One region of the Lysinibacillus sp. COL-1 genome, then DNA from elsewhere that is predicted to be linked to it. Evidence: riboswitches for the same ligand, from Rfam matches in the RefSeq annotation. Region 1 holds a riboswitch; each other region holds the start of a gene.

Region 1 (2,208 bases):
TTACTTTAGCTCAATAGTTTATAGATGTGCCTTTTCTCGTAGAGCATCTGCTTTATCGATTTGTTCCCATGGTACATTTAAATCTGTACGACCAAAATGACCATAAGCTGCCGTTTGTTTATAAATCGGACGACGTAAATCTAGCATTTTAATAATACCTGCTGGACGTAAATCAAATAGCTCACGTACCCACTCTACGATTGCGCTTTCTTTCACTTTACCTGTACCAAATGTGTCAACCGCAATGGAAACTGGTTGAGCCACACCAATCGCATAGGCAAGTTGTACCTCAGCGCGTTCTGCCAAGCCAGCTGCTACAATGTTTTTTGCTACATAACGTGCCGCATAAGCCGCTGAACGGTCTACCTTTGTTGCATCCTTACCAGAGAATGCGCCACCACCGTGACGTGCATAACCACCGTATGTATCAACAATGATTTTACGTCCTGTTAAACCAGCGTCCCCTTTAGGTCCACCGATAACAAAACGGCCAGTCGGGTTAATAAAGTATTTCGTGTTTGCATCTAATAATTCACTTGGCACAACGGGTGCAATAACAAATTCTTTCAGATCAGCTTGAATTTGTTCAAGTGTTGCTTCTTCATCATGTTGTGTTGAAATAACAATTGTATCCACTCGCACAGGTACATTATTGTCATCATATTCAATCGTTACTTGTGTTTTTCCATCAGGACGTAAATACGCTAATTCACCTGATTTACGAACTTCTGTTAATCGGCGTGCTAATTTATGTGCTAAGCTGATTGGCAATGGCATTAGTTCAGGTGTTTCATTACATGCATAACCAAACATTAGACCTTGGTCACCAGCACCAATTGCTTCAATATCAGCATCTGTCATAGAGCCTTCACGAGCCTCTAAAGCTTGGTCAACACCTTGTGCAATATCAGGCGATTGTTCGCCAATAGCTACAAGCACCGCTAGATTTTCAGCATCAAAGCCATATTTACCACGTGTATAGCCAATTTCTGCTACAGTATCACGAACGATACCTTTAATATCAACGTAAGTAGAAGTAGTTATTTCTCCTGCTACTAATACTAATCCTGTTGTGACAGTTGTTTCACACGCTACACGTGCATTTGGATCTTCTGCTAAAATAGCATCTAAAATGGCATCCGAGATTTGGTCACAAATCTTATCTGGATGTCCTTCTGTTACACTCTCTGATGTAAACAGTCGACGGTTTGTCATTTGGTTTTCCTCCTATTACTCTTACAAAAAGTAGTTGTGTATGAATACGGTACTCATTACCCATGTCAAGTCCGCTCCTAAGGATTGAACTCTCAAGCCGTTACTGCTGCTTTTAACACGAGGATTTCGAAAGATCTGTCATTATAATAAGGAAAGAACTACATATACTTACCTTTACATTCTTTTTTAGCAATAAAAAAATCCTTTACTCACGTTACTGCACATGAGGAAAGGAATAATGACTTCGTAACCTTTCACTCTTATCGTTCAAGGGATGTTCCCTTGCATCAGGTTGGCACCAACGCATGCTGTGAAATAAAACATGCAGGTTGCCGGGTTTCACAGGGCCTGACCCTCCACCAGCTCGGGATAAGAGTATCCGTTCATTTTCATGTTACTGAAAAGGTTGAACGTTGTCAAATATTTTCTTATGTATTACTGTATAGAAAGGAAGGAACTGATTACACAAAAACTTTTCATACTTGGATGATGATGTAAATAGAAGCAAATTAATCCCTACAACATACCTAGCTACTTGTGGTAACATATGTGTGGCTCAATTTTTGCGCCTAATTACAGTAGGATTGATCGGATTCTACTCGAAAAACATTATTTTTTGTCAGTTTATTGAAAAGTGATAAAAACTCTAAAATAATTTCTTAATTAGTATAGATTATTTAAGCAATTGTGTTATACTATTTTTGAAATTAAGAAAAAATCCCTCTAAATCAAGGGAATACTATAAAAAAGGATGGTATTTAATCGATGAATTCAGTAGAAATTGCAAACGAACTGAAGGAATTATTAAACGGCGGTAACATTAATGTTCAACTTTCAGTACCACAATTAGCAGAAAAAGCTACATCTCGTGGTGAAGCAATGTTAACAGTAGATGGCGCAGTTCGTGCAGAAACTGGCAAATACACTGGTCGTTCACCTAAAGATAAATATACGGTAGAAGAAGAAAGCACAAAAGATCAAATTGACTGGGGT
Region 2 (2,208 bases), 1.1 Mb from region 1:
CTATTTATATTCGCACATTTATGTATTTCTATACGACTGTTGTCGGTCTTGCGCAAATTTTAAAAATCAAGGATCATCGCCCTCTCATATTACCGATGGGTCTAATTGTCATTGGGCTTTCTCAAATTATTCATCCAGACATTGTACATTCAACCAATTACAATAATGAAATTTGGCCAATCTTTTCTTTTATAATCACCATTTTATTACCGATACTTTTATTGATTGTCGCAGTTATACGAAATCGCAAAACCAAAGCTCAAAGTACCGAAACGCCTAATACAGAAACAACGAATGACAATCAAAAAGTCTAATTTCTTTTATGGTGAGAAAAGAAATTAGACTTTTTATTAATTAAATATGATATTCAATTTCATCTACAAAATCCCATTCGTATGGTGTTTCTTGGTAAACATAGTAGTTCAACCAGTTAGAGAATAATAAATGCGTATGGGCACGCCATGTATTCATTGGCTCCTGTGATGGATCATCATTCGGGAAGTAATTCACAGGAACAGCGATATCTATGCCCTTTGCGACATCACGGCTATATTCATCGGCTAATGTTGTCGCATCATACTCCAGATGCCCTGTAATCATAATGTTTTTATTATCTTTTGATTGGACGATGAACACACCTGCATCCTCTGAATAGGATAATAATCGTAAGTCTGGATGATTGCGAACCTCGTCGATCGAAACAGAAGTATAGCGTGAATGTGGAGCGGTAAATAAATCACTGAAGCCACGTACTAAATCCACTGTTAAATCGGTGATTACATGGGAATAGACACCTGAGCATTTAGCTGAAAGTTCTACCTTTCCTATCCCATAATGATGATACAGTGCCGCCTGTGCCCCCCAACAGATATGTAAAACGGATGTCACATTCTTTTTGGACCAGTCCATAATTTCTGAAATTTCCCGCCAATAGTTAACTTCTTCAAAGGCCATTTTTTCTACAGGTGCTCCCGTAATAATCATCCCGTCATAGCGACGGTGACGAATTTGGTTGAACGTTGTGTAAAATAGCTGTAAATGTGATTTACTGACGTTTTTCGACTCATGTGTGGCCGTATTTAAAAAGGTGATATTTACCTGTAGCGGTGTATTCCCTAATAAACGTAGTAATTGAAGCTCCGTTTTTTCTTTTTCAGGCATTAAATTCAATATTAATATGTTTAACGGACGAATTTGCTGTGTTTTCGCACGGTCCTCTTCCATGACGAAGATTTTTTCCTCACGTAAATGTTCTCCAGCTGGTAAATTTTTCGGAATATTAATTGGCATCTTGCGTTCCCCTCTCTTTGATCACTCTCTTTTAGCAAACCTTGCTGACAAATTAAAAAATCCTCCTCATTCCATACGAGATAGAATGAGAAGGATTTTTTCACGTCCACTCTTATCTCTCAAAGGAAAAATCCTTCGCTGGAATTAGCACCTTTCTAACAATTGTTAGAGGTTGCTGAAGCGTCATCGGGCCAAATCCCTCAGCTTCTCTTGATAAGATTATTTAATTACATCGAATTGTAGCATGAATTAGTTAGAATATCAATAATTCATAGAATATTTTGTGATTCAAATGCATGTTCCTCGTTTATTTGATGTACACTAAGCTTGCTATAAGTAGTGTTTCTACATTTAAAATTTATGGTAAACATGCCGTATTTATGTTACCATATAACTTTAGTAACAGAGAGGAACGTGAATACTTTGATTAAAATTGAATTTCCAAAACCTGATGTAGTCATCCGTCAACGTGAACAAGAAGTAAAACCTGGTGATGTGCCTATCACACCATACTTTGGTTTTATTGACTTCCATAAAATCACACGTGATAAAGGCGGCATTTTTTTATTCTATAATGACAAGAATGAGCTATTATTTGTCGGCAAAGCACGTAAAATTCGTCAACGTATTAAAAAGCATTTCGAGGACAATGTATCTCCGATGAAAAATCATCGTGATGAAGTGTTCAAAATTGAGGTCTATGAAGTAGAAGATCCAATGGAACGTGAAATTTACGAAACATATGCGATTAACACTTTCCGCTCCAAATACAATGTAGAGAAAGTCTTTTATTAAGATATCTTGTAAAGAAACCGAAATCTCATTTAATGGGATTTCGGTTTTTGTCTTATATAGAGGTTACGCGATCTATTGGCGTACTCTCGCCGTTTATTCGCAAATCAATCGTGTCTAGCTCAG
Region 3 (2,208 bases), on a different contig from region 1:
TTATTTATTACTTTTGATAAACAACATTCCATTTACGAGAACGAGGAGCGTACGATTTTAAAAACTTCTATGTGGAAAAATCTAGCTGCAGTTAAAACCAACTGTGTATATGAAGTGGATTTTTTAACATGGATGAATTACGGTATTCTGTCTCATAGTAAAAAAATTGATGATGTCTTACATGTTCTCGGCTAAAAGAGGAAGCTCACTTTGGCTTCCTTTTTAAATGATTAGGACAGACATTGCACTGCAAAATAACACCTAAAGACGTTTAGCTACATAAGATAAGATATCAGCTATAGGATAGGAGGAATTACATTGTATTACAATCCTTATCCGTACTTTGTTCATCCTTATCATTACCCAACGTCGCCACTTGCCCAGCAGCTTGCCGTTAGACCTATTCCTCAACATTTAGCAATGCCGAACACTACCCCCTTTCCACCTGTCGACACACATAAATTAAAAATGTCAGCTACACGGATAAAGGCGATCATGCAACAGGCTCAATTGCTTACGGATAAAATTGATAGCTCTCAACAATTTGCACATGATCTAATGAATGCTGCACAGCTTTCAAATAAAACAGAGGTTGATAAATTAATCACATCAACAGGCATTACGATGAAATTTGATGCAAATTATACACCAGACAATTTCAGAATACGTCTTATGGATAATGGTTGTTGTGGCATAACCATAAATTTAAGTTGGTAAAAAAATTTACCCTTATATCTCTATCGAACTTGTAAACTATAAAATTCTATGCTAAAGTGTTTTTATTATTATTTCTGAAAATTCTTATATCACTTTTCTTATCAAGAGAGACGGAGGGATTGGCCCGATGAAGTCTCAGCAACCAGCTCAACAGTATGGTGCTAATTCCAATTGGCAAAATTTTAAGCCTGAAAGATGAGAAGAAGAACTACCGTTGCTTATTCTGGAGTCCTCTTCTAAGGGGACTCTTTTTTATGTTCTACTAATTTTAACAGAAAGCAGTGAAATCAATGTCAAACCAACTTTTACAAGCATTACAATTATTAAAATCAAAACAATGGGTTGATTTAACACATACATTCGGCCCTAATTCCCCACATTTTTTTATGTTTGAAGATGCTAAATTTGAAACATTATTCTCTCATGATGACGGGTTCTTCGCACAACAATTCACGTTCCCAGGACAATATGGCACACATATCGACCCACCCATTCATTTTGTGCGAGACTCCCGCTATCTAGAAGAATTAGAACTAAAAGAACTAGTTCTTCCTCTTGTCGTCATTGATAAATCACGAGAAGCTGCTAACAATCATGACTTCTCGCTAAGTGTGCAAGATATTTTTGATTTTGAAGCACAACATGGAGTAATTGAAGCAGGTACCTTTGTAGCGCTACGTACAGATTGGAGTAAGCGCTGGCCAGATAAAGAGGCATTTAGTAACCAAGATATGGATGGACATAACCATATACCAGGCTGGGGCTTAGAGGCATTACAATTTTTATTGAAGGAACGTCAAATAAGTGCACTTGGCCATGAAACATTTGATACTGATTCAGCCGCTGATTTTCACAAAAATGGTAAGCTAGATGGCGAATACTTCGTGCTTGAACAAAACATCTATCAAATTGAGTTGATGACTAACTTGGACAAGCTACCTGCGAAGGGGGCAATTATCTTCAATATCGTCCCTAAGCCTGAAAAGGCATCTGGATTCCCTGTACGCTCATTTGCTATTTTGCCATAACACAAAGGTCTGTACGATTCATATGTTGAATCATACAGACCTTTATTTTCGTATATTTCTTTTTTTGAATAGATAGTAAACGATGAGCATTACGAGGCCAAACAATAGGATAAGATAAATACTATAATGGGATAAATAATAACCAACAAACCGCCACTTCTCCCCAAGCATCCTCCCTAACGTTATAAATGTGAAAGTCCAGATAAATGCCCCTGTATAGGCAAAAAAAGCAAACTTTCTATATGGATAATTATTAATTGCCGCAATATAGGCTGTCAGATGCCGTACACCAGGTATAAAATAGCCTATTAATAATAAAGTTGGCCCAATTTTAGTAAACAGTTGTTTTGTAAAATCAATTTTTTGCTCCGTAATATGAATTTTGGGTCCATATTTCTGCAATAATGGTAAGCCAAAACGATAGCCGATATAGTAGCTTAAGGTAATACCGCCAACTGCACCA

What was found. A riboswitch is a leader RNA that binds a small molecule or an ion and turns the genes downstream of it on or off. The one in region 1 is predicted to bind S-adenosylmethionine.
Region 2: linked by a shared signal. The riboswitch ahead of metA (homoserine O-acetyltransferase MetA) and the one ahead of metK (methionine adenosyltransferase) in region 1 are both predicted to bind S-adenosylmethionine.
Region 3: linked by a shared signal. The riboswitch ahead of AC6BKE_RS04895 (cyclase family protein) and the one ahead of metK (methionine adenosyltransferase) in region 1 are both predicted to bind S-adenosylmethionine.

What each region holds. Positions count from the first base shown of each region.
Region 1 covers NZ_JCAWSJ010000004.1:3,398,351-3,400,558, forward strand. Annotated here, with positions in the region: gene metK (methionine adenosyltransferase) at 19-1,215, opposite strand; SAM riboswitch class I at 1,473-1,591, opposite strand; gene pckA (phosphoenolpyruvate carboxykinase (ATP)) at 1,981-2,208, shown strand, end outside.
Region 2 covers NZ_JCAWSJ010000004.1:2,264,870-2,267,077, forward strand. Annotated here, with positions in the region: gene AC6BKE_RS19515 (GerAB/ArcD/ProY family transporter) at 1-314, shown strand, start outside; gene metA (homoserine O-acetyltransferase MetA) at 355-1,290, opposite strand; SAM riboswitch class I at 1,400-1,510, opposite strand; gene AC6BKE_RS19525 (nucleotide excision repair endonuclease) at 1,660-2,085, shown strand; gene AC6BKE_RS19530 (hypothetical protein) at 2,138-2,208, opposite strand, start outside.
Region 3 covers NZ_JCAWSJ010000003.1:107,711-109,918, reverse strand. Annotated here, with positions in the region: gene AC6BKE_RS04905 (helix-turn-helix domain-containing protein) at 1-195, shown strand, start outside; gene AC6BKE_RS04900 (YuzC family spore coat inner layer protein) at 319-717, shown strand; SAM riboswitch class I at 813-919, shown strand; gene AC6BKE_RS04895 (cyclase family protein) at 1,008-1,745, shown strand; gene AC6BKE_RS04890 (DedA family protein) at 1,788-2,208, opposite strand, start outside.